Regions from separate parts of the Arthrobacter jiangjiafuii genome, predicted to be linked through region 3. Evidence: riboswitches for the same ligand, from Rfam matches in the RefSeq annotation. Region 3 holds a riboswitch; each other region holds the start of a gene.

Region 1 (7,616 bases), 1.4 Mb from region 3:
TCCTCGAGCGTGACCGTCCGCAGTTCCGAGCGGACCGCATCGCCGATCTTCAGCTCCGCGAGATCCTTGCGGAACGGATGGGTGCCGTCGAAGTTGCGGTCCGCGCCGGTATGCCAGATTCCGGTCAGCGCCGTAAGCATGTTCGGGGAACCCTGCACCGCGGTGCGCTGCATGTGGTGCAGCACCGAGCGGATGCCGCCGAGTTCCTCGCCGCCGCCGGCCCGGCCGGGTCCGCCATGGACGAGGTGCGGCACGGGCGAACCATGCCCGGTGGAGGTGCGGGCGTCTTCGCGGTTCAGGATCAGCACGCGGCCGTGGTGCGCGGCGATGCCGAGAGTCAGCTCCCGGGCGGTGTCCGGATCATTGGTGCATACGGTGGCCACCAGCGAGCCGCTGCCGAGGGCGGCCAGCCGCACGGCGTCCGCGGTGTCGTCATACCCGATCACCGAAGCCACCGGGCCAAAAGCCTCCACCGAGTGCAGTGCCTCCGCGTTGGCATCTTCCCAGGTGAGCAGGATCGGGGCCAGGAACGCGCCGTCGGCCGCGACACCGCGGGTACCGTCCGAGAGGAGGACCTCAGGAGCATCCAGCGAGCCGTACGCCAGGGCGGCGCCGCCGTCGAGCAGGGCCTGCACCGAGGACCGCACGCCGTCGAGCTGCTCGGTGGAGGCAAGCGCGCCCATGGTCACACCCTCGGCCCGCGGGTCGCCCAGGACCACGCGCTCGTTTATGCGCGCGGCTGCGGCGGCGACGACGTCGTCCACCAGGGCGGCGGGCACGATGGCGCGGCGGATGCTGGTGCACTTCTGGCCCGCTTTGACGGTGATTTCAGTGACCAGTGACTTCACGAAGGCGTCGAATTCCGGGGTGCCGGGAACGGCGTCGGGGCCGAGGATCGCGGCGTTCAGGGAGTCGGTTTCGCAGGTAAAACGGACGCCGCCCTCGGCCACCTGAGGGTGGGCCTTCAGGAGCTTGGCGGTGGAGGCGGAACCGGTGAACGACACGTAGTCGCGGTAGTCCAGGTGATCAAGCAGGTCGCGGGCGGAGCCGGAAATCAGCTGCAGCGACCCGGCGGGCAGGATCCCGGAGTCCACGATCAGTTTCACGGCCGCGGCCGTGAGGTATCCGGTGGGCGTGGCCGGCTTGACGATGCTCGGCACGCCGGCAATGAAGGCCGGAGCGAGCTTTTCCAGCATGCCCCAGACCGGGAAGTTGAAGGCGTTGATCTGCACGGCCACACCAGGCAGGGAGGTGAAGATATGTTCGCCCAGGAAGGATCCGTCGCGGGACAGGGTTTCCGCGGGGCCGTCCACCAACACGGTGGAATTGGGCAGTTCGCGCCGGCCCTTGGATCCGAACGTGAACAGCACGCCGATGCCGCCGTCGATATCCACCAGCGAATCCTTGGCGGTGGCGCCGCTGCGGGCGGAGATCTCGTAGAGCTCGTCGCGGTGCGCGTTGAGATAGGTGGCCAGTTCCTTGAGCTTCAGGGAGCGCTGGTGGAAGGTGAGCTGCTGCAGCCCTGCCCGGCCCACCGTTCGGCCGTGTTCGACGGCGGCGGCCAGGTCCAGCCCGGCACTGCTGACGAGGGCCAGCGGCTCTCCGGTGCTGGCATCGCGGACTTCGGCCGGCTGGGCGGCGGTGAGTTCTGAGCGCTCCGGCGTCCACCAGGAATCGCGGACATAGCTGGGCACAATCTGGACGTCAATGGCGGTGGAGGTCATCTTCGACGGGTCCTTTCACAACGTTGATCCTGACCGCGGCGGGCGGTCCCGTCTTGCGGCAGTTGCGGAAGGGCTGGAGCCCGCCGATAAACTGACCGGACGGTCGGTAATACAATTCAGCGTACAGGAGGATGTGGTGCGACACACAGCAGATGACGGGAAATCTACCTGTCTCCGGGCTCCCGAGCTGCTCCTGACAGCCCGATAGCTGTCTGCGGGCGGGCGGCAGGACTACTTTGGTGCGCACATCCGTCACGCAGAGGAGCGATCATGTCCAAGTCCATACCTCCGGCCGCGACCGAGGCCGCTGAACCCGTCCAGCCGTCCCCGCCATCCTCTTCCCGCAGGCTCCGCCGTGCCGGCGGTATCGGCGTCATGGTCGTGGCGCTGAGCGGCCTCCTGCCGGGAACGGCGGCGCTGGCGGCTCCGGCCACGGCCGCCGAGACAAGGCACGCAGCCTCCGGATGGAGCGGCGGGAAGTCCGCTGGATGGGACGCCGGGCGCGAGGGCGGCCGTGATGCCGCGCGCGAGGGCGGCCGTGATGCCGCGCGCGACGCCGGGCGCGACGCCGGGCATTACCAAGGGTACGGACGCGGCGGTGAGGGCCGCGGACATGGTGAGAGCCGCGGACATGGCGACGGTCGCGGGCACGGTGACGGGCACGGGCACGGTGACGGGCACGGTGACGGGCACGGGCACGGTGACGGACAGGGCAAGGACCGTGACCGGAATGTCGACTATGTGGCCTTGGGTGATTCCTATGCGTCGGGCTACGGTGGCGGGCCGGTGCTGGACGCCTGCGGCCGCACCGCCGAGGGGTACCCCACCCTGCTGGATGCCCTTCCGCGTGTGGAATTGGATAGCTTCCAGGCCTGCGCCGGCGCCACGGCCCTCACCACCGAACCTGCTCCCCCGGCCGGCCCGGTAGACCTGCCCGAGCAGATTACAGCCGCTGTCTCAGCCGATCTGCTGAACCGTCAGACCGACCTGGTCACCGTCACCATCAGCGGCAACGACGTCCAGTTCGGATCCGTCGTCGCTGCCTGCGCCGGAGCTGTCCTGCCGCAAACCTGTGCCCCGGCCATTGCCGCGGCGCAAGCCTACGCCGAGACCGCCGTCGTGCCTCAGCTCCAAACCAGCTTTACCGCCATCCGGGAAGCGGCGCCGGGGGCCGAACTTGTTGTGGCCGGTTATCCGTATCTGTTCGATGGGACCGTTCCGGGCGCGTTGAGCATCGAAGCCCAGAACCTGTTCAACGCTGGCACCGACGCGCTCAACGCTGTGGTCGCCGCGCAGGTCGGGGAGGACGGCACTTTCGTGGACGTCACCGAGGTGTTCACAGGCCACGGCATCGGGTCCGCTGATCCCTGGATCCTTCCCATTGGCGCACCCTTTGCCCTGCACCCCAACGCCGCCGGATACCGGGAGGGATATCTGGCGGCCATCACGGAAGCAGTGGATCTGCTGAACCAAAACGAGGGCGACGACGACTGCCGCGGCCACGGTCGCGGCTGACCGTCTCACCGGGGCCAGGACCCGCTAGGACCCGCCCCGCGCCCGGACCGGCCGCGCGTTCCTGCCGGAGCGGCTACGATCCCGCAGGCACGGTGAGCACTTCGCCCAGATCGAATTTCACTGGTTCCTCGAGCTGGCCGTACGTGCAGGAGTCCGGGCTCCGGTCCGGACGCCAGCGAACGAACTGGGCCGTGTGCCGGAACCGCTCCCCTTCCATGTGGTCGTACTTGACCTCCACCACCCGCTCGGGGCGCAGCGGAACAAAGGACAGATCCTTGTCCCCGCTCCAGCGGCTCCCCTCGGAATTCCGGGGCGTGCGGGTTCCGGCATCCTGCTTGTCCGCGGTCCAGGGATGATCGGCGGAGTCCGAGACCAGCGGCTGCAGTTCAGAGAACAGTTCCCGCCGCCGGGCCATGCTGAAGGCGCCTGCCACACCCACATTCGTGAGGTCGCCGTCGTCGTTGTAGATGCCCAGCAGCAGCGACCCCACCGCGTCCGGCCCGCTCTTGTGTACCCGGTAGCCGGCCAGCACACAGTCAGCGGTGCGCTGGTGCTTGAACTTGGCCATGGTCCGCTTGCCCGGCTGGTACACGCCGCCAAGGGGTTTGGCGACGATACCGTCCAGTCCGGCGCCCTCAAATTCACCGAACCAGCGCTGCGCCGTGGCCGGGTCGGTGGTCCGGGTCGTGAGGTAGACCGGAGCGGACGCGCCGGCCAGGGCCGCTTCCAGGGCGCTGCGGCGTTCGGCATAGGGCCGGTCCAGGTAGCTGGTGTCATCCAGGGCCAGCAGGTCGAAGGCGGCGAAGGCAGCAGGTGTCTGCTCGGCCAGCAGTTTCACGCGGCTGGCGGCGGGATGGATGCGCTGCTGCAGCACCTCGAAGTCCAGGCGCTTGCCGGAGGCACTGATCAGGATGATCTCGCCGTCCACCACGCAGCGCTCCGGCAGGTTCTCCTTGAGCGCCGCCACCAGTTCCGGAAAGTACCGGGTCATCGGCTTTTCGTTGCGGCTGCCAATCTCCAGCTCATCCCCGTCACGGAAAATGATGGACCGGAAACCGTCCCACTTCGGCTCGTAGGAGTAATCCCCCTCAGGCAGGGCACTTACGGCTTTGGCCAGCATCGGGGCCACGGGCGGATTTACCGGAAGCTTCATGCGCCCATTCTTACCCGACTTTCAGCCGAGGGGAATGCTGACGCCCAGCCCAGCCGCGAACGCAGTCAGCAGGTTCCGGCCCTGCGACCAGGCGCCCACGCCGCTTTCATCATTGATGTGGACCAGCGCCCCGGCGTCGATCAGCGGAACGTCCCAGGCACCTGCCAGCAGCCGGGCTCCCGGCAGCGTGCAGTACGGATCGTTCTCGCTGGCCACCAGCAGCCCTGGCACGGGCAGCGGTTCCAGCCTCGGGTCCCGGAACGAGCCTGCCAGCTCTGGGAAGGCGGGCTCGGCCGGGTCCGGCGGCGCAACCAGCAGCACGCCCCGGGCACCGTCCGGATTGCGCAGCAGCCACTCCGCGGAAGCCAGGCAGCCCAGGCTGTGGGCCACCAGGATGGTGTCGCCGTTCCGAGACCCGGCGGCGTCGTCGAGCGCGTCCATCCAGTTCTCCAGGTCGGGGTCCTCCCACGACGACGGCGAAATCCGGGACATCTCCGGCGCACCGGCCTGCCACAGGCTTTGCCAGTGGCCTTCGTTGGAACCGCCGATGCCGGGAACCATGGTCAGGTGCATGCGTGAACCTCGATTCTGGGAATATCCACTGGGAAACAGGCGCTGTGCCTGAACATGAAGAAGATCGGTTTCCTGTCCTTTGGACATTACCGGGACGTGCAGGGTTCCTTTGTACGAACCGCCCGCGACGCCCTGCTGCAGACCATTGACCTGGCCGAGGCGGCGGAGGAGCTGGGGATAGACGGCGCGTACCTGCGCGTCCACCACTTCGCCCCGCAGTTCGCCGCTCCGTTCCCGCTGCTCTCCGCCATGGCCGCACGGACCAGCCGGATTGAGCTGGGAACGGCCGTCATTGATATGCGGTATGAAAATCCGCTCTACATGGCGGAGGAAGCCGCGGCGGCGGACCTGATCAGCGGCGGCCGGCTGCAGCTCGGCCTCAGCCGCGGCTCACCCGAGCCGGCACTGCGCGGTTATGAGGCCTTCGGTTATGTTCCGTCCGACGGCAGCACCGACGCCGACGAGGCACGCAAGCACACCCTGGTCTTCCGTGCCGCGATTGCCGGCGCCGGGCTGGCCGCCGCAGACCCGGTGATGACCGGCAGTTCCGGTTCGCTGGCGATCGAACCGCAATCCCCTGGGCTGAGCGAGCGGATCTGGTGGGGTTCCGGAACCCGGGCCACCGCCAAATGGACCGGAGAGCAGGGCATGAACCTGATGAGCTCCACCCTGCTGACCGAAGACACCGGTGTTCCGTTCGACCAGCTGCAGGCCGAGCAGATCGAGCTGTACCGCGCCGCCTGGGCGGATGCCGGCCATGCCGGTACGCCGCGGGTCTCGGTCAGCCGCAGCGTGGTGCCCCTGGTATCCGACGACGACCGCCGGTATTTCGGACTGCGCGCCCAGGCAGATTCCCGGGACCAGGTGGGCCGGCTCGACGGCGGCCTGGCCCGCTTCGGCAAGAGCTACATCGGCGAACCCGATGTGATTGCCGACCAGCTGGCCGCCGACGCAGCGGTGCAGGCCGCCGATACGGTGCTGATCACGGTCCCCAACCAGCTGGGCGTGGACTACAACACCCAGCTGCTGGAGAACATCGTCAAGCTGGTCGCTCCGGCGGCGGGCTGGCGCTGAGGAAGGCGCCGTCGTCGGCTTCATGGCCAGGCCGACGACGGCGGTTCCCAGTGTCGGCGCCGTGCGCTAAGGTGGTCTCAGCTTCACGAGAGGTGGCCGTTGGCCGGATCTGATCCGGCCATAAAAGCTCCGACTGGCCTCACACCAACCCCATTGTTCGGCGGGTGGTTCGGATGACGAAGCGGCCTGCCGCCGCCCGGCGCAGGCAAGGACAACCTGAAAAGGAACACACTGTGAGCATTTCCAGTGACGCCCGCTGCATCAGCTACACGCCCGGCCACAACGTGCATCTCATCCACGGCAAGCGCTTGGCCGGCTTCGACGACTGGGTGGATGCCCAGGCCTATGCCGACGTTGAACTGGACCTGATCCAGCTGGTGGTGGACGGTGAGCAGCGCCTGATGTGGTTCCACGACATTCCCGCGCTGGCGTTGGCCCTGGCCGCATCCGGAGGGCAGGCGCAGTGGTGCGCGCGCTATTCCTCGCTGCTGGTTCCGGGCGGCTTCACCAGTGAAGCCAGACGCTCTTTTTTCTACTTGGCGACGCCGGAAAGGGTGCATCCGTGTAAGCGGATCAGCGCAAACGACTCCGAAGACGCCCGATCTCAGCTGGGCTAAGCCCCGCTGAGCGCAGGTACTGTTCCGCGTCAAAACCGTCCAGGGCACGGAGCAGTTCCTTCCGGCCCTCGGCCACCCGGTCTTCCAACTGTGCGGCGGTCAGCGGCTTCTCCCGTGGATTCGCCTGCGTTGCGTGGAAGGCGCTGATTCCGCGGACCGCCCGCTCATAGTCGTCCGCGATAGCGTCCGGTTCCGCGCCGGCCAGTTGCAGCAGCAGCATGGCGATCAGGCCGGTGCGGTCCCGGCCAGCCGAGCAATGGATCACCACGCCGCCGTCGTCGGCGTCCGCCACAGCGCGGGCGACGGCGGCAATCTTCTCCGGCCAGCGCCGCAGGTTCTCGCGGTAGAACTTGGGCGAATCCATGTACGGCCCGGTCAGCGCCGTGAAATCCGGGTCCGTCGCTTCCTGGGTGGGGCGGGTCAGGAATGTGAGGCCGACGACGGCGCCAGCCGGCACCTGCGGATCGGTGTCCCGCCGGCCCTGCTCCTCCGGGTTGCGCAGGTCGACGACGGTCCGCACGCCGGCGGCACGGGCCTGCGCCCAGCCGCGTTCGGTCAGCCACTCGGACCGGCCCATCCTGAACACCCGGCCCGGTGCCACGGTGCCGCCGCCTGCCAGCGGAATCCCGCCAAGATCACGGGCATTGCCGGCCCCGTCCCACTCCACGTCGGTGTTCACATCCATGTCTCCAGCGTGGTCCCTGTGGCTGCGCATTTCCCGGACTCTACGGGACGTGGCGGAAAATCTCTGGGTGATACTTGACCCTGACACTGTGGCAGACGGGAGAACTGAAGCATGTTATCCATCGGGGCGTTCGCGCAGATCGGCCAGGTTACCCATCGCATGCTTCGGCACTGGGATACCTCCGGGCTGCTCGTTCCCGCCCATGTTGATGAGTTCAGCGGCTACCGCTCCTATGACCCGTCCCAGCTCGAACGGCTGCATCGGATCGTTGCCCT
Region 2 (7,616 bases), 1.5 Mb from region 3:
GGCCCAGACGACCGCCACAATCCCGTCGCTGCCGGTGGCCGGCAGCGCCTTTGCCTTCTCGGTCACGGCACACTCGGCCCCTGCCACGATCGTGGCGGGGTCAGTCCAAAAATGACTCGATCGCGTCGGCCAGGGCGGCGTCCGGGACGCTGGCCGTGTCACCCTCCAGCAGCTGGAACTCCCCCTCGTCCAGCGCATCCGCGGCGCGGCGGGCCAGGTTCTGCGTCTCATCGCCGCTGGTACTGCCGGCCAGGACAAGGACGGGCACCTGGACACCGCCCAAGCCCTCCAGTTCTGTCTGGAGGAGCAGCAGTTCATCCTCACCCTCGTCCGGAGTCAGCGTCGGCTCAAGCGCCACCACCCTGGTGATCACGGCGGATTCCTCGGCGGCACGCAGTGCCAGGAAAGCTCCGGAGGAAAACCCGTAGAGGCTGGCCGACCCTCCGGCCACCGCCACCACGGCCAGCAGGTCATCGACGTCGGACTCGGCGGTGTATTCTTCGCCCATCCCGCTTTCCCCCACGCCACGCCGGTCATATGTGTAGACCGTGTGGTTCTCGGAGAGCAGGTCGGCAAGGACCCGGGTACTGGAGCTGCTGCGGTCTGCCAGCAGCGGATTGACGATCACGAGCGGAGGACCGCTGCCCTGCCGGGACCACGCAATGCGCGTTCCGTCAGCGGAAAGGGCGATACCGGAGGCACCGGGTGAGCGTTCCATGGCAGGCTCCTGGTCACTGGGGAAGATGGCCCGGGTAGGGTGCACGGACACCTTTCAAACGTAGGAGCCCGCCGACCGGCGGTCAATGCCAGCCGCCGCAGAACGGGCCGGAGCCCGGCGGTTAATTCACCGCCGGCTGCAGCCTGAATGAGGCACCCCGGTGTTCCGGGGGCAGCCTGTCACCCCGGTCGAAGAGCTTGTTGCGCAGGGTCCCAGGCGCGTATTCGGTTCTATAGGCGCCGCGCTTCTGCAGTTCGGGCACCACAAACTCCACGATGTCCTCAAAGGTGCCCGGCGTGATGGCGTAGGCCAGGTTGAAACCGTCGACGTCGGTCTCCTCCACCCAGCGGATCATTTCCTCGGCGATTTCCGCACCCGAACCGACCATCCGGGGACCGAGCCCGCCGATGCCCACCGAGTCGGCGATGTCGCGCACCGTCCAGGGTTCGCCGTCGTCCTTGGGCTTTTGGAAGTTCGCGGCTGAGGACTGGATGGCGTTGGACTTCACGTTGCCCAGCGGCTCGTCCAGGTTGTAGGTGGACAGGTCCACGCCCATCCAGCCGGACATCAGGGCCAGGGCGCCCTCGTGGCTGGTGTACTGCTGGTAGTCCTCGTGCTTGGCGGCCGCCTCTTCGGGGGTGGCGGCCGTGATCACGGTCATCAGCGTGTAGATGCGGATGGAGTGCCGGTCCCTGCCCGCTCCCTCCGCGGCATCGCGGATTTTCGCGACGATGGCCTTGAGCTTTGCCTTGGTGGGCGCTCCCACGAACACGGCCTCGGCGTTGCCAGCGGCGAAGGCGATCCCGCGGGGAGAGGCCCCGGCCTGGAAGATCACCGGGGTGCGCTGCGGCGAGGGTTCGCTGATGTGGATGCCGGGGACCTTGAAGTACTTGCCCTCGTGGTTGATGTCGTGAACCTTGGCCGGATCGGTGAACACGCCGGCCTGTTTGTCGCGGACGACGGCGCCGTCCTCCCAGGAGCCTTCGAGGAGCTTGTAGATGACCTCAAGGTATTCATCCGCGTGGTCGTAGCGCTCGTCGTGCTCCAGCTGGTCTTCGGCGCCCAGGTTCCGCGCGGCGGAGGGCAGGTAGCCGGTGACCACGTTCCAGCCGACCCGCCCGTTGGTGAGGTGGTCCAGGGTGGAGAGCCGGCGGGCAAACGGATAGGGGTGTTCGTAGGCGGTCCCCGCGGTCACCCCGAAGCCGAGGTGCTCGGTGACCAGGGCCATGGCGGAAACCAGGAGCAGCGGATCGTTCACCGGAACCTGCGTGCCCTGCCGCAGCGTGGCCTCGTTGGATCCGCCGTACACGTCGTAGGTCCCGAGCACGTCGGCCAGGAAAATGCCGTCAAAGAGGCCCTTTTCGCAGGTTTTCGCCAGGTCCGCCCAGTAGCGGATGTCCGTGTAGTCGGCCGAACGGTCCTCCGGGTGGCGCCACAGGCCCGGAGACTGGTGCCCGACGCAGTTCATATCAAAGGCGTTGAAGCGGATTTGGCGCCGGGCACTCTCTTTTGCCGGGGAAATGCTCAAGTCGGCCGGGGAAGGGATCTGTTCGGGCATGGGACAGCCTTTCGGAACGGGACGCCCCAGGGGAACGCCGTACTTGCCGTCCGCGGACGCGGAACGGCCGGATCCTCATCTGGGGCACCCCGCTACGGAGAAGAGGGTTGCCGCCCAACCAGCCAGAGCTTCGCGTTGGGACTCATGATCCTTCAGGTCCAGTATTGGCACGCCAACTGCCCGTGGGGGAAGAACGTGACCTTTTGTGAACCGGCTGCCTCAGGCCAGGAACTGGTTGATGGCCGCGGCAAGCGGCTCGTCCTGGACCCCGTGCCAGCTGCCGTCCAACACCTGGAGGCGGGCATCGGCCAGCGCCTCGGCGGTTTCCCGCGCCCATTCCTGCAGCCGGGCATCGCTGCTGCCGCTGACCAGCACCAGCACCGGTACCCGGATGCTGCCGAAGCTCTCCAGATCTGCGTCAGCGTTGAGGGTCAGGTCGTAAGCGATCGTATGTGCCGCCGGGGCAAAGGCCCCCACGTCTGCCGCCGCGATCATCTCCTCCGGTACCCCGATGGAACGCTGGAATACGCGCACGGCCTCGTCACGGTCCCCGGCCGCTATCAGCTGCGCCAGCTCCCCCCGGATGTCCGGGCCGTGGTCCACTACCCGGGACAGCGGGGGCTCCAGGGCCACCACTGAGCTCACGGCCGCGGAGTCGGCAGCCGTCATCAGCGCCAGCACCGCACCCGAGGAAAACCCGTACAGATCCGCAGCTCCTCCGGCCACCCCGATGACGGCCAGCAGATCGTCAATTTCGCGGCTCGGCTCATATTCCGCGCTGCTGTCCCCGCTCTCGCCCTTGCCCCGCCTGTCGTACGTGTACACCGTCCGGTTCCGCGCCAGCAGTTTCGCGATGCCTGCGGAGACTGATGTGGTGCGGTCCATCAGCACGGGATCAACGATTACCAGCGGCGGTCCGGATCCCTTGCGTTCCCATGCAATCGAGGTGCCGTCCGGGGATAGCACCGTCCCTGACGCAGCGTCGGCCATGGCTGTCCCTTCCCGGGAATGTACGACGGTCGGAAGACCCTGCCGGCTCCCCCACTTGGCAGGTTAGGAGCCAGCCCTGTGCCGGTCAACACCTCCGGGCCCCACGCCGGACGCAGTTCCGCAGAGAGTCGAAATATTACGGGCAGGACTTGCCCGTTTCCTCAATGGCGCGTTTAGTGGCTCTTGACCATCCCGAGCGGCTGAGAGACCTGGATCAGTGAAGCCGCAGCAACCCTGGTTGCCGTATTTCCTCCTTGAGGTACGGCAATAACGAGGACAACACCGCAGGAGGCCCTAACCGGCCCAAGGTGCTTTCCGTAGGGTGCTACTGCCAGGACCGATGGAGAGTTAACATGACTGCCTTGGCTTCGCGCACGCCTGCCACCCCACCGCCCGCCAGTACTGTGGGTCCACCCTCCGGCTCTGCCCTTCCCGTCACCTTCGCCCAGCTGAGCCGCAGCTTCGGCACCGGCCAGGCCGCCCACCGGGTGCTGCGTGACATCACCTTCGAGGTTTCCCCCGGCGAGGTACTGGCCATCCTGGGCTCCAGCGGCTGCGGAAAGTCCACGCTGCTGCGTGCCGCAGCCGGGCTGGATGCCGCCAGCAGCGGCGAGGTGCTGATCAACGGAACGGCCGTCCGCGGCATTGATGACCGGTGCGCCGTCGCCTTCCAGGAACCCCGGCTGCTGCCCTGGCAGACACTGCAGGCCAACATTGCCATGGGCCTGCCCAAGGGCATGAGCGCGAAAAACGGCAAGGCCAAGGTAGCCGAACTGCTGGAGCTGGTGGAACTGGCGCCCTTCGCCAAGCACCGCCCGCGGGCCGTCTCCGGCGGCATGGCGCAGCGCGCCTCCCTGGCCCGGGCGCTGGCCCGTACCCCCGGAGTGTTGCTGCTGGATGAGCCGTTCGGCGCGCTGGACGCCCTGACCCGGCTGAAGATGCAGGACCTGCTGCTGTCGGTACACAAAGCCACCCCCACCACCGTGCTGCTGGTAACCCACGATGTGGACGAGGCCCTCCAACTGGCGGACCGGATCATCATCCTGGGCAAGGAACCCGGAACGCCGGGAGCCACCATCACCGACACCATCACCGTGCCCGGACGGCGGCCCCGCGCCCGCGCCTCGGCCGACCTGGCCCGAATGCGCGGCGAGCTCCTGGCCCGCCTCGGCGTCGACCGCCACTAGCGCCTCCGCCGCCGCAAGCCGGCAGTACCCCGCAGCACCACCTTCCGGGCGCACTGCCCCGCTGCCCCATCCTGCTCCTCCGGTTATTCCGTGCGCGTTCCGCGCACCCATCCCTGCCTTCGCATAGAAAGAACTCCAATGAACAGCCGTTCCCACACCTCTTCCCCCGCCCGCCGGACTATCCCGTCCCGCGCACCGGCCACAACCCTGGCCGCGGCAGCAGCCACCGCAGCGCTGCTGCTGACCGGCTGCGTCGCAGGTGAGGACACCGAACCTGCAGCGAACGCCGGGGCGGCCGACGGCGGGACCCTCACCATCGATTTCGCGACCTACAACCCGCTGAGCCTGATCATCAAGGACCAGGGGTGGCTGGAGGAAACCCTCGCCGAGGACGGCGTCACCGTGGAGTGGGTGCAGTCTGCCGGGTCCAACAAGGCCAACGAAAACCTGCGTTCCGGGGCGATCGACGTCGGATCCACCGCCGGCTCCGCAGCCCTGCTCAACCGCGCCAACGGCTCGGAAATCAAGGCCATCGACGTCTTCTCCCAGCCGGAGTGGTCGGCGCTGGTGGTCGGCGCGGATTCCGCAATCACCTCTGTGGCGGATCTGAAGGGAAAGTCGGTGGCGGCCACCAAGGGCACCGACCCGTACTTCTTCCTGGTCCAGGCCTTGGAGGAGGCCGGGCTGAGCCTCTCCGACGTCACGGTGGAGCAGCTGCAGCACGCGGACGGCCGCACCGCCCTGGAAAACGGTTCAGTAGACGCCTGGTCCGGGCTGGATCCGATCATGGCCGGAGCCGAGCAAAACGGCGGCCAGCTGCTCTACCGCAATCTGGACTTCAACACGTACGGCGTCCTGGCCGCTAACGAAGCCTTTCTCGCGGAGGATCCGGAACAGGCGCAGGCAGTGGTCAACGCCTACGAGAAGGCCCGTGCCTGGGCCGCCGAAAACCCGGAGGAAACGGCGCAGATCCTGGCCGACGTCGCCGGCCTGGACCTCGAGGTGGCCCGGACCGTGGTGCTGGAACGGAGCAACCTGGATGTGGATCCCACCCCCGGCGCCGCACAGCGCAGCGTGCTGGAGAAAATCGGACCCACACTCGTGGAAACCGGTGACGTGAGCAGCCAGGCCCAGATCGACACCGCCCTGGACAGCCTCTTCGACGACTCCTTTGTGCGCCAGACCGATCCCGACGCGGTGAAGGAATCCTGATGCCTTCCACCGACAACTACTCTTCGACCGAGGGCGCCTCCGCAGCCGCAGTCACGGCCGGAACGACGGCGGCCGCCGCACCCGCCGGACCCGTTCCGGACGCCGCGGCAACCGGTCCGCTCTCCCGCCGCTGGATCCGGCTGGTCCTGGGTCTGGTGGTTCCGGCGCTGCTCCTGGCCGCCTGGCAGCTCAGCACCGCCGCCGGCGTCTTCACAGCGGTCCAGCTGCCGTCGCCTGCGGCCGTCTACACCGCCGCCCTTGACCTCATCGACCGCGGCCAGCTGGGCCTGCATATCGCCATCTCCACCCAGCGGGTCCTCATCGGGTTCGCCATCGGCGCACTGCTCGGCCTGGCCCTCGGCGCCCTGCTGGGACTGTCCCGGCTGGCCGAGATCCTGCTGGGCCCGGTGGTCGGCGCGCTGCGCGCCGTGCCATCGCTGGCCTGGGTGCCGCTGCTGATCCTGTGGCTGAAAATCGGCGAGGACTCCAAGATCACGCTGATCGCCATCGGCGCGTTCTTCCCCGTGTTCACCACCGTGTCCCTGGCCCTGCGCCACGTGGACCGGAACCTGGTGGAAGCGGCCCGCGCCTTCGGGCTCAACGGCCTCAGCCTGCTGCGCACCGTCCAGCTGCCGGCCGTTGTTCCGGCGGTGTTCTCCGGGCTGCGGCTGGCACTGGCACAGGCCTGGCTGTTCCTGGTTGCCGCCGAACTCATCGCCTCCTCCATGGGGCTGGGCTTCCTGCTGATCGACTCGCAGAACAACGGGCGCACCGACCGGCTGCTGCTGGCGATCGTCCTGCTGGCCGTCATCGGCAAAACCACCGACGCCGTCCTGGGCCTGGCCGAAAAATGGGCGGTGAACAAATGGGCCTGAGCACCAGCCTTGAACACGCGGACACCCCTGCTGCCAACTGGGACGGGAGCGCAGACGGAGAGGCAGAACGGATCGCGTTCTGGGAAACAGCGGCCGCGCGCCTGCAGTGGGAACAGCCCTGGCACACCGCGCACACCTTCACCCCGCCGCAGCGGCTCAGCGGCCCGGAGGTTCCGGAAGCAGACGCCGACTACAGCGTCCCCGCCATCGAGTGGTTCGCCGGCGGCACCCTGAACGTCGCCGTGAACTGCGTGGACCGGCACGTGGCCGCCGGCCGCGGCGCCAGGGTGGCCCTGCACTTCGAGGGCGAGCCCGGCGACCGCCGCACCGTGACCTACGAGGACCTGCAGCGCGAGGTCTCGCGTGCCGCGAATGCCCTGCTCGCACTGGGCATCGGCGCCGGCGACCGGGTGGTCATCTACCTGCCGGTGATCGTGGAAACCATCGTCATTACCCTCGCCTGCGCCCGGATCGGCGCCGTGCACTCGCTCGTGTTCGGCGGCTTCTCCGCGGCCGCACTGAAGTTCCGGGTCGAGGACACCGGAGCGAAGCTGCTGGTGACCACGGACGGGCAGTTCCGCCGCGGTGCCGCCGTCCCGGTCAAGGCCAACGCCGATGCCGCCGTCGCGGGAACCAACGCCATTGAGCATGTGCTGGTGGTCCGCCGCACCGGCTCGGACATTGCGTGGACCGAGGGCCGCGACGTCTGGTGGCACGACACCGTGGACACCGCCTCCGAGGTCCACGAACCGGAGGCCTTCGACGCCGAAACGCCGCTGTTCATCATGTACACCTCCGGCACCACCGGAAAGCCCAAGGGGCTGGTGCACACCATGGGTGGTTATCTTGCCCAGACGTCCTGGAGCTACGAATACCTCTTCGCCAATCCGGATCCGGCCGCCCGCGAGCGCGATGTCCACTGGTGCACCGCCGATCTGGCCTGGGTCACCGCCCACACCTACGAGATCTACGGGCCGCTGTCCAACGGTGCCACCCAGGTCCTCTACGAAGGCACCCCCAACACCCCGCACCCGGCCCGGCACTTTGAAATCATCGAGCGGTACAAGGTGACCAGC
Region 3 (7,616 bases):
CACCGAGCGAGGCGTACTTGGCCGGATCATAGGCCTCCGGGTCGGCTCCACCGGTGCCGGCATGGTCGAACAGGACCACCTTGTAGAGGTCCGTGAAGAACGGCAGGATCCGGTTCCAGATCACCTGGTCACAGCCAAAACCCTGAACCAGCAGCAGGGCCGGGCCGTCCGCCCGCCCCAGCACCCTGACGTTGTTCCGTTGGATTACCGTGCTGTTGTTCATGTCTGGCCCTGTTTCCGAGAGATTCCGGCTGATGATAAGTGTGCTGTTGGGCCCGCCGGTTTCGCCGCCGGCGGGCCCAACGTCGGTCCTTATTCGGGCTGGTTTGCCGCTGCGGTCTTTCGACGACGGACCAGCCAGAGCGCTGCGCCGACCAGGAGCAGAACGGCTACGACGGCGGGAATCATGATGATGCGGTGGTCCGGTTCTTCCACCGGTGCCTCGCCACCGCTGAAGGTCAGGTCGGCGGCGGCCTGCTCCGTGACAAGTCCGCTTTTCAGGTCCAGCTGGGCGTGCCAGGCACCTGAGGGCAGCTCCGGGGCCAGGCTGACTGTCACCGGGGCGGTTTCTCCGGGGGCGATGGTCACCGTTCCATCCAGCGAGACCGATCCGGCGGACAGGCCGCCCGGTCCATCAGTGAGGGCGAGTTCGCCCTGAATATCGAGGGCCCGGCCGCCGGTGTTGGTGACGTCGGCGGTGACTTGGGGGGCGCCGTTGCTGTGGCCGGCGGCGAGGTCGGCGATGGTGAAGGCGGCGGGCGGTCCATTGCCCGGGCCCACGGAGAGGTACACGCGGATGCCGACCCGGCTGGCAGTGATGAACTGGGTTCCGGCCGCAGGTGCTGACCGGACTTCCGCCCACAGCGCGGCGTACTGCTCACCCTCGGGCGCATCAGGGGGAACCTCGATGTGCACCATCACTTCGGCGCTTTCGCCTGCAGCCAAGTCCACGGTCGGCTTTTCCATGGCAATCCAGCCGGTCAGTTCGTTCCGCTCCCCCTTTGCAAGGCCGGTGAAGGCGTTGGCCTTGACCTCTGCAGCGGTTGCATACAATTCGATGGATTGCGGCTCGGTGGTGTTGTTCTGTACTTCTATTCGCCGGCCAATGGCCGTACCGGGGGGAACATTGTCAACAATGTAGGACCGTGCCCGAGAATCACTCTGTGCCGCCTCCGGAATGTCGACCAGGCGGATAGTGATTCCCTCCTGCGGCGCCTGCTCGGCTGCTCCGGCAGCCGCCATCGAAAAGAAGAAGAAAACAGCGGCCAACAGACCGGCACACAATAAACGCACAAACACCCCTGGCAGGATAAAATAATAGAATTACTGAAAAGAAAAGGACGCCTGCGTTATGCAGGCGGGCGGCTGACACGCGGGCTGAGTCCCGGGAGGCAGCCTCCCGGGACGGTTGCCGGCCCTAGAGGACGGAGTGCGTCAGCGTGGCCGAGTACGCGCCTGCCAGGGCGGCGTCGGGCACAATCACAGCGAGAGAGGCAGCCCAAATGGCTGTGTTGTTGCCTTCCACACCGGCAGCCGTGACGGCCTGCAGCTCTTCACCCTCGGCGGTCCAGGTAACGTCTGCGGACGTCAGATCATCGATGATTCCGGTGGGGACGAGCGAATCCGGCGTAACGGTGTACGTGGCACCGGCAGCGGTAATGGGCTTGGCATCCAGAACTTCGGTGTTGAAGTTAGTCAGTGACACGTGTGTAGCCCAGCTGGCCGTGCCTGCCCGGGTATCAGTGACGGTCACTTTGGGAAGAGCAAATGTGGCCTCTTCGCCGGGCTTCAGTTCAACCGTTGCCAGAGGCTCGCCGACGTCAATGCCGAGGGCACCGGGCTCAACCTGAATGATTGCATCGGTAACTTGTTCCATTGCCGATGCAGGAAGGGCAGACAGGGTCAGCAGAGCGGCAGAAGTGCCGAGGGCAAGAGAAATACGAGTTGCGTTACGCATGGAAGTAGAGACCTTAATTCGAGACTGATGGTAACCGGTGAGATTGCCGGTTCCAGGGTGGCGCCTGAGAAGCGCATTTGATTCCCCGTGGGAAATGTAACAGACAAAAGTCCCCGCGATGAAATCATGCAATTGCCCGATTCGGGAGCCCCAAGCCCCGCATAGGATCCCGAAATGCCTACGGTCAGGGGGTGCAGGCTTCACAGAGAGGGCTGCGTTTCTCAGGCGGAGCCCTCTCTGCGCGAGGTCGTTGTGATTAACGACACCGCAATTCCATGGGGGTCTCTACTTCCCACAGCGAATTAATGTTTGCATGCTACCCTCAAGGAAACCTCAATTTTTGCTCAAGAATCGCGCAATTTTTGAATTCTTATTCTCGGGCCCTGCATCGTTTCCCTTAGGAATAGCTCTAGCGCTGTCTCCCCTTCCGCCCGTCGGCAGCCAGCTGTCCAAGAATCCGTGCCAGCTCTCTACAGGCTTCCGCAGTGAGCCCCGAAAAGTACTCGTCGGCCTCCCGCCGTCGGGCACTGCGGATCCTCTCGAGAAGGGTGAGCCCGGCATCGCTCAGCGAGATCTGCGTGGCCCGGCGGTCGGTCGGATCCGGAGTACGCTCCACCAGCCCCTTCTCCTGCAGCTGGTCAACCACTTCCGTGGCAGACCGCGGAGCAATGCGCAGCATCGCCGGCATGGATACGAAGCAGATCCTGTTCTTCGGCCACCGGGATCCGGAGCGGGCCGCCGCCATCGGAGATCGGCGGCCGGCCTGAGGACTCGGCTCTCCTGCGACGCCGTGGCCCAGGGGATCATGCGGTTCTGCCTCGTCGTCGCCCCGGTAGGGGCTATCCCTCCGCTTTGTGACAATCCCTCCGCTGCGCAGCGGAGGGATTGTCACAAAGCGGAGGGGAATCAGCGGTGGCGGGATTGCCCTGGGTGGCGACCGGTAACAGGGAGAACGGACACAACGCCGTCGACGTCGCCCCGCCCTGCCAGGCCCGGCAGATTGCGGTGACCACACCCCCGCCGGGGAGCCGTCATCGAGCCGGGACGAGCCGGAGGAGCTGCCATATTTGCTGCTGAACATCAGCACCGGCATCTGCCGGCTTGATGCGAGCACCTTCACCGGCCTCGCGACCGTACCGCCGTTAATGGTTGCCCAACCGCCGTCCTGCAACCGGGAACCGCGATCAACCTGGATGTTGAGGGCGGCGCCCCCGATCTGTCCGGCATCTTGGTCATCGACGGCGTCAGCGTCGGCATCGGTGGTTAGGAGCTGATCTCTGCCGGCACTATCAGAAAGGCTGATCAGGTGGATGTGCTCTTCCGGACGGCGGCAAGGCTGTCCCAGAAGAAGTCGAGGGTGTCCTGTGGTCCGCCAAGGAAACGCTGGGTGAAGAGGACGCCAATATCCCCGTCGGGATAGACCCCGGCGACCACCCCGGACCCGCCGGACCAGCCCCACATTCCCGGCTCGGACCACCACACCCCGGGGCCGGCCTGCACCCTGATCCTCGGTCATCTGCTGCCGCAGCGCCGGCGGCAGCACGACGTCGTCGGCCGGTACTGCAAGGAAGGTGCGGTAGTCGGGAACGGTGGAGACCATCCCGCCGGCGAGGGATTCAAACTGCGGCGGGCCGGCCAACGCATCGCTGTATTCCACCGCCTCCCGGAGCGCGCCGTCGACCGCTTCATACGCGGCAGGAAAGCGCTCAGTGCCGGTGGGGAATCCCGTGGCGCTGAGATGGAACGGCGCGCAGATCCGCTCCTGGACCAGTCGGGCTCGCGCTCGAAAACCAGTCCCGGGGCGGCATGATCTCCACACTCGACGCCTCATGTCCGTAACTTACGGCGCGTGACCACTTATTTCGTAACAGTCGCGCCCGGCCCGACGGTGCGCTTTGCTGAACCCGTAACCATCCCGAGCGGCCGAGAGACCTGGATCGATGACGCCGCAGCAACCACCCCCGTGTAGCAGCGGGGAACGGTGCTACTGCCAGGACCGATGGAGAAGCTCACCGCTTTCGTTGGTCTGCCCGCCGCGCATAGGCGCGTCGGGGTGACTGCCGGCTGTCCTGTCTGCCCTCCATCGGGCGATGATTCAGGAGCCCCGAGTGAAACCAGCACGCATCACCACCCCTAGAGGATCAGCCGTGGCAGCGGCCGCGGCAGCAGCAATCCTCACCCTGTCCGGCTGCGGAGGCTCCGCGGCAGCCGCCGAGGACGACACCTTCGTCTTCGCCACCGGCAAGGACATTTCCTGCCTGGACCCCCACGTCAACGGCGACATGCCGCAGGCTTCCCTGGCCGCCAACTATCTCGATTCGCTGGTCTCGCAGGACAGCGAAGGCGTCATCCATCCCTGGCTGGCCACGGACTGGTCGGTGTCCGATGACGGGCTGGCCTACACCTTCACCATGCGCGACGACGTCTGGTTCACCGACGGCACGAAGCTCACCGCTGAGGCGGTCAAGGCCAACCTTGACCACATGGTGGACCCGGACACCCAATCGGGCACCGCCGGCGGGTATCTGAAGCCCTATGTCGGCACTGAAATCAGGGACGAGAGAACCGCCGTCGTCACCCTGAACCGCCCGTATGCGGCGTTCCTTGAAGTCCTGGCCCAACCCTTCCTGGGCATCGAATCCCCCGACGCCCTCACGCGGCCCCAGGCCGAGAACTGCAATGCGCCGGTGGGCACCGGCCCGTACAGGATTGTGGACTACGTTCCGCAGTCCAAGGTCAGCCTCGTGCGCAATGAGGACTACAACTCGGCACCACCCTTTGCCCGGCACAGCGGTCCGGCGCACATCGAAAAGATCGAGTGGCGCATCGTGCCGGAGGACTCCACCCGATACGGGCTGCTCCGCGCCGGACAGGTGGATGCCATCGATCTGATGCCGTCGGTGAACTTCGATGAGGCCGAGGCTGACCCCGCTGTTGAACTCATCACCCAGGACCGGCCGGGCAACCCCACCAACCTGATCCTCAACACCACCCGCGCCCCCTTCGACGATCTGAACGTGCGCAAGGCCTTCCTGCACAGCGCGTACGTGGACGCCGGCATCAACAGCGTCTACTTCGGCACCGTGACCCGGGCCGGCGGACCTCTCAGTTCCACCACCGGCTTCTACTCCCCCGATTTTGAACACGTCTACGATCCGGACCCGGCCGGGGCAGCCGCCCTGCTGGACGACGCCGGGTGGAGCGCGCGCGACGACGACGGCTACCGGGTGAAGGACGGGCAGCGCCTCACAGTGCACTTCCCCTACACTCCCGGGGCCTGGCCCACAGCGCATCAGGCGCTGGTCACCCAGATCCAGGCCACGGCGAAAAAGGCCGGTTTCGAGGTCCTGATCGAAAACGGCGACGGCGCCACCGTCAGTGAACTCGGCAACCGGTTCGAGTACGACCTGCGGGCGGACTACTGGAACACCAACACGGCCGATGTGCTGCGGATCGTCTTCGCCTCGGAGTACACCGAATCAGCAGGCTTCGTGCCCAACGGCTCGGGCTTCCGCAATCCCGGCTTGGACGCCATCCTCGACGAGGCCCTGGCCACGGATGACCCCGATGCGCGCCGCGATCTCTATCACCGGGCCCAGCAGATCGTCAGCGACAACGCCCTGCAGCTGCCGCTCTACAACCAGGCCAGCCAGCTGGCGCTGCGCGCCGACCGATACTCCGGCCTCCATCTGGAACCCAGCCTCTCCCTGCCCTACCTCTACGACGCAAGCGCGGTGAGCCCCAAATGAGCACGCAATCCCTCGATTCCCTCAGCGCAGCACCCCGCACTACGGCGACGGCCGGCCCGGCCGCGCGCGTCATCGCCACCCGTGCCGCCGGCAGCCTCTTTGTCCTCTGGGCCGCCGTGACCCTCACGTTCTTTGTCCTGCGGCTCACCCCCGGCGACCCCATCACTGCAATCCTGGGTGGCGCCGGCTCCTCACCGTCGCCCGAGACGGTCGCCGCGGTGAGGGCAGAGTACGGCCTGGACCAGCCGGTCCTGATCCAGTACCTCACCTACCTCGGCCGGCTCCTCACGGGCGACTTCGGAGTGTCCTACATTTTCAAGGTGCCGGTGCTGGAGATCATCGGCCCGCAGATCCTGCCCACCCTGCAGCTGGCCGGGCTGGCGCTTGCCTTCGCCTGGCTGATTGCCCTGGCCTTCACCCTCCTCACCGTAGGTCGGGGACGGATGCTCGACAGCGCCGGCCGCGCGGTGGAAGTCCTCTTCGCCTCCCTCCCCCAGTTTTGGGTCGGCATCATGCTCGCCGTGGTCTTCGCCGTGACCCTGGGCTGGTTTCCCGTGGCGGGTAATGACGGCTTCATCTCACTCGTCCTGCCGGCACTGTCCCTGGCCATTCCTCTCTCCGGCTTCATTGCCCAGGTCACCCGGTCATCCTTCGAGGACGCCCTGGCGCAGCCCTTTGTGCTCAGTGCCCGGGCCCGGGGCCTGAGCGACACCGCGGTACGGATCATCCATGCGCTGCGGCACGCCATCCTGCCGGGGCTGACCCTGTCCGCCTGGGCGGTGGGCTCCCTGGTCAGTTCCGCCGTCGTCGCGGAGATCATTTTCGCCCGCCCGGGGCTCGGCCGGTCCCTGGTGGACGCGATCATCAACCGCGACCTGCCCGTCACCCTCGCCGTGGTCTTCATCATCGCCGCGGTCTACATCCTCGTAAACCTTGCGGTGGACCTCCTGTACCGCGTGGTGGACCCGCGCACCAACCCGAAGGGAACGCCAGCATGAGCCTCACCCTCAAACCCGCCCCAGCGGCGGCATCCGGCACACCGGCAGCTGCCGCCCCCGCCGCCTCCCGGGCCGCCCAGCTGCTGCGGGGCACCCCGGCCGGTGTCTGGATCGCCGCTGCGCTGCTCCTCTTCCTCGTCCTGGCCGCCGTCGTGCCCTTTCTTTTCCTACGGCAGGACCCCTTCGAGATCGACCCGGCCAATGCCTTCCAGGCACCGAATCCGGCGCACCTGTTCGGCACGGACCAGAACGGGCGGGATGTCTTCTCCCGGGTCATCTCCGGTGCGGGCCAGTCCCTGCTGCTGGGCCTGGCCGCCACGGCTATCGGCCTGATCCTGGGCGGCGCCCTCGGCATCACCGCCGGGGTTGCCGGAAGGCGGGTTGACTCCCTCATCTGCCGGTTCGTGGAAATCCTCTTCGCCTTCCCCGGCCTGCTCCTGGCGCTGATCGTCATTGCGGTATCCGGAACCGGCGTGGTCACAGCGGCCATCGCGGTCGGCATCGGTTCGGCACCCGGTTACGCCCGGATGCTGCGGACGCAGACCCTGCAGGTCGTGGCATCGCCGTACGTGGAAACCGCCCTCGCCCTGGGCCGTTCCCGGCCGCACATCCTCTGGCACACCATCGTCCCCAATGTGGCGCGTCCGCTCTTCGTCCTCGTGACGCTGGGCATTGGGCAGGCCATTGTGTGGGCCTCGTCGCTGAGCTTCCTCGGCCTCGGCGCCCAACCGCCGGCCGCGGAATGGGGCGCCATGCTCGCCGACGGCCGCAATTATCTGCAGGTGGCGTGGTGGATAGCGGCTTTCCCCGGCGTCTTCATCACCCTCGCCGCTCTCACCACCACCGTTGTAGGCCACCACCTGCAGCGCCGACTCGAAGCAGAGGCCTGAGCATGACTGAACACACCCCGCA
Region 4 (7,616 bases), 120 kb from region 3:
GGAATCCGCCGCGCTGCTGGCGCAGCGCGGCAGCGAATCGGCCTGGACACTGGTGTTCCTCGCGGCGGTCAAGCTGGTTGCCCTGGTGATCGCCGCAGCGGCCGGCTTCCGCGGGGGCAGGATCTTCCCGGCCGTCTTTGTCGGCGTGGCTGCGGGGCTTGCCGCGGTGGCCTTCGTACCCTCCGTGCCGGTGAGCCTGGCCGTGTCGGCAGCCGTGCTCGGCGTAGTCCTCGCAGTGGCCCGCGACGGCTGGATGGCCCTGTTCATCGCGGTCCTTATTACGGGGGACGTGAGCGTAACGGCAGTACTCTGCCTGGCAGTACTGCCGGCCTGGCTGGTGGTCACCAATGCTCCGCACATGCTGGCAGCGCCCGACGGCGGCACCGCCTCTCGTCCTGCCTAGGCAGGGAATCTCCCTGTTCGATTGAAAAGCGTGCATTGTTGGGTACCCTTATGCGCAAATGCTTCCTGCGGTCCCCGCGCTGCGAGGCAGCTAGTGATGAAGCAGGGGCAGAGCCCAATCATCTTTGGATTGGGAAAGAGAAATGCCTGTGCAGCTCTATTGCACAGCCCCACTTCCGCTAAACTGTTTTGGGGGGTGGTCCAAAATACTATGAATGAGGAAAAAGCCCCGTGGCTCAGAAAAGACAAGTTCTCCTGATTGACGACCTAACCGGTGAAGACGCACAGGAAACTGTGAAGTTGGCGCTGGACGGCGCACAATACGAAATCGATCTGACGGCCGACCATGCCGCGGAACTCCGCGGGAGACTGGAACCGTATCTCTCCAATGCCAGGCGTTTGCGCGGCGGCTCAACCGGCCGTGCTGCGAAACGGGAAACGGTTCCCCGCAGCGGCGAGAGCCGGAAAATCCGTGAATGGGCGGTAGCCAATGGCTTCCAGCCCAGCGCACGGGGGCGGATCAGCCAGGAAATCCGCGAAGCGTACAGCTCCGCCCAAAAGTAATCCCCGCCCTTCTTTCCTGCCTGGCACAGCGGGAAGGATCCGGGCAACTGGTACCGGGCGCAGGGGGGCGCCTGACCACCGGTATGAGATCTTCCGGGTTTACTCTTACCCCGCCTGGCGGGGGCGTCTGCGCCAGATGCGCGTCTCCTGCCTCGCCATATTTCGACGCCCCGGCTTCATATTTCGTGCCGCTGGAGTTTTGCTGCCGACGGGCGCATGCTGGTTTTTCGTCCCGCAACTACCCATCCAGAGCAGCTGAGAGACCTGCCTCCGTGACGCTGCAGCTTCCCCCGGACATTCCTTCCGGAAAGGTGCTAATGGCAGGACCGATGGAAGGAATACACCATGACGTTCGACCAGATTTCCACCACCCATGCCGGTTCGCTGCCCCGGACACCGGAACTCATAAGCGCCAATGCAGCCCGGACCTTCGCCGACGATGGTTTTACCCTCGAACGCACCCCGGAGTTTGAACTGCTTCTGACCGACGCGGTAATTGACCTGGTGCAGCGCCAAAAGAGCCTCGGCATTACCATTCCCGGCGATGGGGAGTACGGCAAGGCCATGTCCAGCCCGGTGGACTACGGGGCATGGTGGACCTACAGCTTCCAACGCACGGCGGGCCTGGAGCTGACTGACTTTAATCCCATCACTACCGGACCCGTTCGCAGCGAAGCCGGGAATATCCGGCTGACCTCTTTTGCAGACCGCCGCGACTGGACCCGATTTGCAGCTGCCTATTCCGATCCGGAAAGCGGGATCCAACTGGGCCGCAATGCCACGGCCTTTCCCACGGCCACCGGACCCATCACTTACACCGGCCACGATGCCCTGGCTACAGACATCGCAAACCTCAAGGCCGGGCTGGCGGCTGCCGACCTGCCCACCGGCTTCATCACGGCGCTGTCCCCGGGATCGGCCAGCCGGATCGGCAACGACTATTACAAGAGCGAAGAGGAGTTCATTTACGCCTGGGCAGATGTCCTGCGTGAGGAATACAAGGCCATCACGGACGCAGGGCTGACGGTTCAGATCGATGACCCCTCGATCGCCGAGAACTGGGACCAGATCAATCCCGAACCCAGCGTCGAGGACTACCGGCGCTTCACGCAGATCCGGATCGACGCCCTGAACTACGCACTGCGGGGGATCCCGCAGGAGCAGGTCCGGTTCCATGTCTGCTGGGGATCCTGGCATGGTCCGCACACCACCGACATCGAGTTCGCCAATATCGTGGATCTCGTGCTGGGGATCAACGCCGGTTTCTACGCCTTCGAAGCCGGCAACGCGCGGCACGAGCACGAGTGGACGATCTGGCGGGACGTGGCGCTGCCGGAGGGGAAGGTCCTCGTTCCGGGCGTGGTGTCCCACGCGACCAATGTGGTGGAACATCCTGAACTTGTGGCCCAGCGGATAGAGCGCTTTGCCGGGCTTGTGGGCAGCGGGAATGTCATTGCCGGCACCGATTGCGGCCTGGGTGGACGGCTGCATCCGGACATCGCATTTGCCAAGCTGGAATCACTGGGCCGCGGCGCCGAGATCGCTGCCAGCCGTCTCTTCACCGGATCACGGCACTGAACTGACGTCCGCGCCGGTTCTCCGCAGCGATGCGGCCTCCGTCCTGATACCCCTTTGCCCGCACCCTTGACGGAGGCCGTCAGCGCCCGCATACTCGGTTACTAAACGATCATTTACCCAACGGAGCCGAGATGACTACCACCACGCAGCCCCTTCCCTTTACCTTTGATCCGGCCGCCGGGAACGACGTCGACAGCGACTTGTACCTGCTCGACAACCTCCTCGATGACCAGGCCAGGGACGTCCAGGCGCGGGTGCGGGCGTTTGTGGACAACGACCTGCTGCCGGTCATCAACGACTATTGGGAGCGGGCCGAGGTTCCCTACGAACTGATCCCCAAACTGGCCGCGCTGAACATCGCCGGCGGCACCATCCAGGGTTACGGCTGCCCCGGCCTGACCCGGCTGGCCGCATCCACCGCGGCAGCAGAACTCGCCCGCGGCGACGGTTCCATCAACACCTTCTTCGGCGTGCATTCCGGCCTGGCCATGGGCAGCATCGACATGCTCGGCAGCGAAGAGCAGAAGCAGCGGTGGCTGCCCGCCATGGCCCGGTTCGACAAAATCGGCGCCTTTGCCCTGACCGAACCCAGCCACGGCTCCGATTCCGTCTCGTTGGAAACCACCGCCCGCCGCGAAGGGGAGACCTACGTCCTCAACGGCAGCAAGCGCTGGATCGGAAACGCAAGCTTCGCCGACGTCGTCATCATCTTTGCCCGCGATGAAGCCGACGACTCGGTCAAGGGATTCGTGATGGAAAAGGATGCCAACGGCAACCACCCGGCCGGTTACAACGCCACGGTCATTACCGGGAAGATGGGCAAGCGTGCCGTGCTGCAGCCGAACATCGTGATCGAGGACCTGAGGATTCCCGCAGAAAACCGGCTGGAAAACTGCAGCTCCTTCAAGGACGTCAACAAGGTCCTGGCTGCCACGCGCGGAGGAGTCGCCTGGGAGGCGCTGGGGCACGCGGTGGCCGCGTACGAGATTGCGGTGGCGTACGCCAAGACACGCGTGCAGTTCGGCAAGGAGATCGGCCGGTTCCAGCTGGTGCAGAACAAGCTGGCCAACATGCTGGCCCAGCTCACCGCCATCAAGCTGACCTGCTTCCGGTTGAACCAGCTCGCGGACGAGGGTGCCATGACCAGTCCGATGGCGTCGATGGCGAAAATGTTTGCCGCCCGCCAGGGCCGTTGGATCTGCTCCGAGGCACGGGACATCATGGGCGGGAACGGCCTGCTCCTGGAGAACCATGTGGCCCGGCACCTCACTGATATGGAGGTTGTCTTCACCTACGAGGGCACCGATACGATGCAGTCGCTGATCCTTGGGCGGCACATCACCGGGTTCTCGGCGTTCGCCTAACCCACGGGGGAGGGGCCCGGCAACGCGGGAAGGGCTAGCGGACCCCGAGCAGGCGCAGCGCCATCTGGCTGTGGTGTTCTCCGATTTCCTCAGCGCTGAGCCGGCCGTTGCCGCGGTACCACCGGCCGACGTCAATACACATCGAGAGCAGGGTAACCACGGCCATGTTGGAGTCGGGCACATCGAAAACGCCCTGCTTCAGTCCGTCCTCCACAACCTGGCGGAACTCGTCCTCGACCTGGTGCCGCATCCTCAGGACATCTGCCCGGTGCTCATCGGAGAGGGCCGGCAGCTCGAAGTTCACCACATGGGACCGGGTGTGGTTGGCTGCCTGCCACTGGGCCAGGTTGCGCACCAGCGCCGTTATCTGCTCCACCGGTTCGTCGGCGGAGGCGGCGCTGCTGCGCACCAGTTCCAAGGTGCGCTCGTGGCCCACCTTCGAAATGCTGTACAACAGGTCTTCCTTGGACTTGTGGTGGACGTACACCGCACCGGGGGTGACACCGGCGCCCGTGGCGATGTCCCGCGTCGTCGTCCCGTGGAATCCCTTGGCCGCGAAGGCCGCGGTTGCAGAGTCCAACAGCCGTTGGGCGGTATCGGTCATAGGTTTGTGCTCCATCCGGGGTGCTGACTAAGCGATCAGTCAAAGCGTAACAGCGGCGGATAACACGGTATGCCGGTTACCTCACCCGCTGCGCCATCACCCGTCCGGTATGTTCGGCGGCAGGGTCCATGACCTCGGGCCACTGCGCCGTCATCATGAACAGCAGGCCACCGTCGTCGCCCCCTGCCGCGCAGGAAAAGCAGCCCTGTTCCAGCTCCACCGTGTCCAGCACCGTGCCGCCCTGGTCAACCCGGACACAACGTTCCCCGGGCACTTCGGCAAACCAGATCCCGCCGGTTCCGTCCCAGCAAATGCCGTCCGGCGCGCTGCCCGCCACCCCGGCCCAGAGCTGCCCGGGTTCCAGCCCGCCGTCGTCGCGCACCTGGAACGAGGTCAGGCGTCCGGCATTGGACTCCGCCACCACCAGGGTGCTGCCGTCCTCCGAGACGAGCATGCCGTTGGGGAAGGCCAGCCCGTCGGCCACCTTCTCGATGGTTCCGTCGGTGCGGATGACGGCGATAACACCGTTGTCCGCCGGTTCACCGGAGTAGTCGTAGCCGATGCCGTTCACATAGACGTTGCCCGAGGGATGGACGGCGATCTCATTCCACGGGAACTCGGAAATGCCGCGTAAATCCGCCACCGGAACCAAACCGGCGTTCGGCACCTCGAGCAGGACGGTGGCATCGGCTCCGGAGACCACGGTCATCCGGCCGTCCGGCAGCCAGTCAAAAGCGATGGGAAACGTTGGAACAGATGCCACGCGCCGAACGTTTCCCGCGCTATCCAACGCCGAAATGGTGCCTGCAATCCAGTCGGCGAAGTACAGTTCACCACCATGCCAGCGGGCTGACTCACCCATTCCGAGGCCGGTGAGCAATGTTGTCGCCTCAGTCATCGCGGGCACCTCTTTCCTGTGCAGAAGCGGGGTTTCCGGGTTGGACCCGGAGTGTTCGGGTATTTCCTGCGGTTTCAGTATGCAACTGCCACCGCGTCCGGGAACAGGGTTGGCGGTTTTCGACGGAACGGAGCGGCGGCGGGCAGCGGATAAGATGAGTGGCTGGCCGGCACCATTGCACGCCGGCACGTTTCCAGGCCGGAACATTTCTGTACGGCACTGATTCGCCACAGCATTGACATCAACACAGCATTCACATCAACACAGAGGACACCCCGTATGAGCCTGATCCGGCTGCAGGACGTCAACGTCGGCTTCGACAAGACACCGATCCTGCGCGAGGCCTTCTTCCGCCTGGAACCGAAGGACCGGGTGGGGCTGATCGGCAAGAACGGTTCGGGCAAGTCAACACTGCTGAAGCTGATCCTTGAACAGGTTGTTCCCGATTCCGGCACTGTCACCCTGGATCAGGGCCTGAAGATCGGCTACTTCTCGCAGTTCTCCGAGCTGAACGGGGAGTCGACGATCACCGAGGTGCTTGACGCCCTGTTCGTCGAAATCAAGGCCGTCGAAGCCGAACTGGCCTCCATAGACGAGACCATCGCCGCGGATCCGGAGCCCAAGGTGCTGGATAAGCTGATCAACCGGCAGGCTGAACTGTTCGAGGCCATGGACCGGCTCGACGGCTGGGACTATCCACGCCGCATCGACGCAGCGCTGACCACCCTCGGGTTCAGCGAAGCGCACCGCGTCTGCCCCATCGACGCCCTCTCCGGCGGCTGGCGCAACCGTGCGGCCCTGGCCAAGATCCTGCTCGAGGCTCCGGACGTTCTGCTGCTCGATGAGCCCACCAACTACCTTGACGTGGCCGGCGTGGAGTGGCTGGAAACCTGGTTCCGCGACTTCCGCGGCGCCGCCGTCGTCGTCTCCCACGACCGGAAGTTCCTGGACGCCGTGGTGACCCGCATCATCGAGGTGGAGAACTACCACCTGCATGAATACCCCGGGAACTTCGCCGAATACGTGATCCAGAAGCAGTTCCGGCTTAAGGCGCTGGAGTCCCAGTTTGTGCATGAGTCCGAGCTGCTCGCCTTCGAAGCCGAGGGCATTTCGGACCGGCGCGAGGCAGCCAAGGCTGGCAGCGGTGCCCTGGACGGCAAGCTCGCCAAGATCAAGAAGGCCCGCGCCCCGCGGCCCGTGGACCAGATTATTACCGAGATCTACGGCGGCCTGCACGTCAAGGACAACCTGTGCCGGGTGGAGTCGCTGGAAAAGTCCTACGGCGAGAAGACCCTGTTCAGCGGATTGAGCTTCGAGATCCGGCGCGGTGACCGCCTGGTGGTCCTGGGCTCGAACGGCAGCGGCAAGACCACGCTGCTGCGCGTCCTGACGGGTGAGGAGAAGGCCGACGCCGGCAAGGTCGCCTGGGCGAACGGGGCCAGGATGGTCTCCTACAACCAGGTCCTGGCAGAGCTCGACGACGCCGACACCGTCACCCACGCCGTCAACGCGATGCCTGATTCCCTGGCCCTGACTGCCACCAAGAAGTCGGTCAACCGGTTCCTGACCATGTTCCAGTTCTCCGAAGCGGACCTGAAGCAGAAGATCGGCAATCTCTCCGGTGGCCAGAAAGCCCGCGTGGCAATGGCCCAGTGCCTGCTGTCCGGCGCCTCCGTACTGCTGCTCGATGAGCCCACCAACCACCTTGACCTTTCCAGCACCCAGGTGATGGAACGGGCGCTGCTGCACTTCCCGGGAGCCGTGGTGGTGGTCAGCCATGACCGCTTCTTCACCGACAAGATCGCCAACCGGCATCTGGTGTTCGGCGCCGACGGCGCGGCCCCCGGCGAGATCGACCTCCGGGTCGCCTAGCAGTTTCAGGGCCTGCGGGTTGCCTGCACAACGACGTCGGCCAGGACATGGGCGCGTCCGTCCGGTCCGGTGAGGGTGCGGTCCTGCTCCTGCGCAACCTGGATGGCCCAGTCCTCCGGGTCGAGGATGCGCTGGATGTCGCCCAGGGTGACGGTGGCCTCCGCCGGGGGATGCCCGCTGCCCTCGTCGGAGCCGGTTAGGGCTGCCTCGTGTCCGCCGCCGTGAGCCTCGTGTCCGGTGCCGTGTCCGACAATCAGCAGCGTTCCCCCGGGAGCCACCCAGTCCAGGATCCGCTCGTAGAACGCCAGCTGCGGCATCGCGGGGTGGGCGTAGT

What was found. A riboswitch is a leader RNA that binds a small molecule or an ion and turns the genes downstream of it on or off. The one in region 3 is predicted to bind S-adenosylmethionine.
Region 1: it holds a riboswitch for S-adenosylmethionine, as region 3 does, so the genes downstream of both, KKR91_RS14555 (hypothetical protein) here and KKR91_RS08090 (ABC transporter substrate-binding protein) in region 3, are expected to answer to the same signal.
Region 2: it holds a riboswitch for S-adenosylmethionine, as region 3 does, so the genes downstream of both, KKR91_RS00915 (LLM class flavin-dependent oxidoreductase) here and KKR91_RS08090 (ABC transporter substrate-binding protein) in region 3, are expected to answer to the same signal.
Region 4: it holds a riboswitch for S-adenosylmethionine, as region 3 does, so the genes downstream of both, KKR91_RS08625 (cobalamin-independent methionine synthase II family protein) here and KKR91_RS08090 (ABC transporter substrate-binding protein) in region 3, are expected to answer to the same signal.

Annotation. Positions count from the first base shown of each region.
Region 1 covers NZ_CP076022.1:3,096,940-3,104,555, forward strand. The annotation lists gene paaZ (phenylacetic acid degradation bifunctional protein PaaZ) at 1-1,724, opposite strand, end outside; gene KKR91_RS14535 (SGNH/GDSL hydrolase family protein) at 1,995-3,239, shown strand; gene KKR91_RS14540 (ATP-dependent DNA ligase) at 3,313-4,392, opposite strand; gene KKR91_RS14545 (RBBP9/YdeN family alpha/beta hydrolase) at 4,414-4,965, opposite strand; gene KKR91_RS14550 (LLM class flavin-dependent oxidoreductase) at 5,020-6,039, shown strand; SAM riboswitch class IV at 6,121-6,257, shown strand; gene KKR91_RS14555 (hypothetical protein) at 6,273-6,656, shown strand; gene KKR91_RS14560 (tyrosine-protein phosphatase) at 6,613-7,371, opposite strand; gene KKR91_RS14565 (MerR family transcriptional regulator) at 7,453-7,616, shown strand, end outside.
Region 2 covers NZ_CP076022.1:172,930-180,545, reverse strand. The annotation lists gene KKR91_RS00920 (alpha/beta fold hydrolase) at 101-718, opposite strand; gene KKR91_RS00915 (LLM class flavin-dependent oxidoreductase) at 840-2,276, opposite strand; SAM riboswitch class IV at 2,311-2,426, opposite strand; gene KKR91_RS00910 (alpha/beta fold hydrolase) at 2,496-3,266, opposite strand; gene KKR91_RS00905 (ABC transporter ATP-binding protein) at 3,620-4,453, shown strand; gene KKR91_RS00900 (aliphatic sulfonate ABC transporter substrate-binding protein) at 4,592-5,665, shown strand; gene KKR91_RS00895 (ABC transporter permease) at 5,665-6,540, shown strand; gene acs (acetate--CoA ligase) at 6,531-7,616, shown strand, end outside.
Region 3 covers NZ_CP076022.1:1,702,890-1,710,505, reverse strand. The annotation lists gene KKR91_RS08110 (alpha/beta fold hydrolase) at 1-223, opposite strand, end outside; gene KKR91_RS08105 (COG1361 family protein) at 313-1,269, opposite strand; gene KKR91_RS08100 (hypothetical protein) at 1,418-1,876, opposite strand; gene KKR91_RS17195 (MarR family transcriptional regulator) at 2,367-3,788, opposite strand; SAM riboswitch class I at 3,865-3,963, shown strand; gene KKR91_RS08090 (ABC transporter substrate-binding protein) at 4,066-5,706, shown strand; gene KKR91_RS08085 (ABC transporter permease) at 5,703-6,704, shown strand; gene KKR91_RS08080 (ABC transporter permease) at 6,701-7,594, shown strand; gene KKR91_RS08075 (dipeptide ABC transporter ATP-binding protein) at 7,597-7,616, shown strand, end outside.
Region 4 covers NZ_CP076022.1:1,818,183-1,825,798, forward strand. The annotation lists gene KKR91_RS08615 (ion channel protein) at 1-403, shown strand, start outside; gene KKR91_RS08620 (histone-like nucleoid-structuring protein Lsr2) at 634-966, shown strand; SAM riboswitch class I at 1,206-1,302, shown strand; gene KKR91_RS08625 (cobalamin-independent methionine synthase II family protein) at 1,312-2,544, shown strand; gene KKR91_RS08630 (acyl-CoA dehydrogenase family protein) at 2,676-3,908, shown strand; gene KKR91_RS08635 (TetR/AcrR family transcriptional regulator) at 3,943-4,512, opposite strand; gene KKR91_RS08640 (SMP-30/gluconolactonase/LRE family protein) at 4,589-5,410, opposite strand; gene KKR91_RS08645 (ABC-F family ATP-binding cassette domain-containing protein) at 5,690-7,282, shown strand; gene KKR91_RS08650 (class I SAM-dependent methyltransferase) at 7,288-7,616, opposite strand, start outside.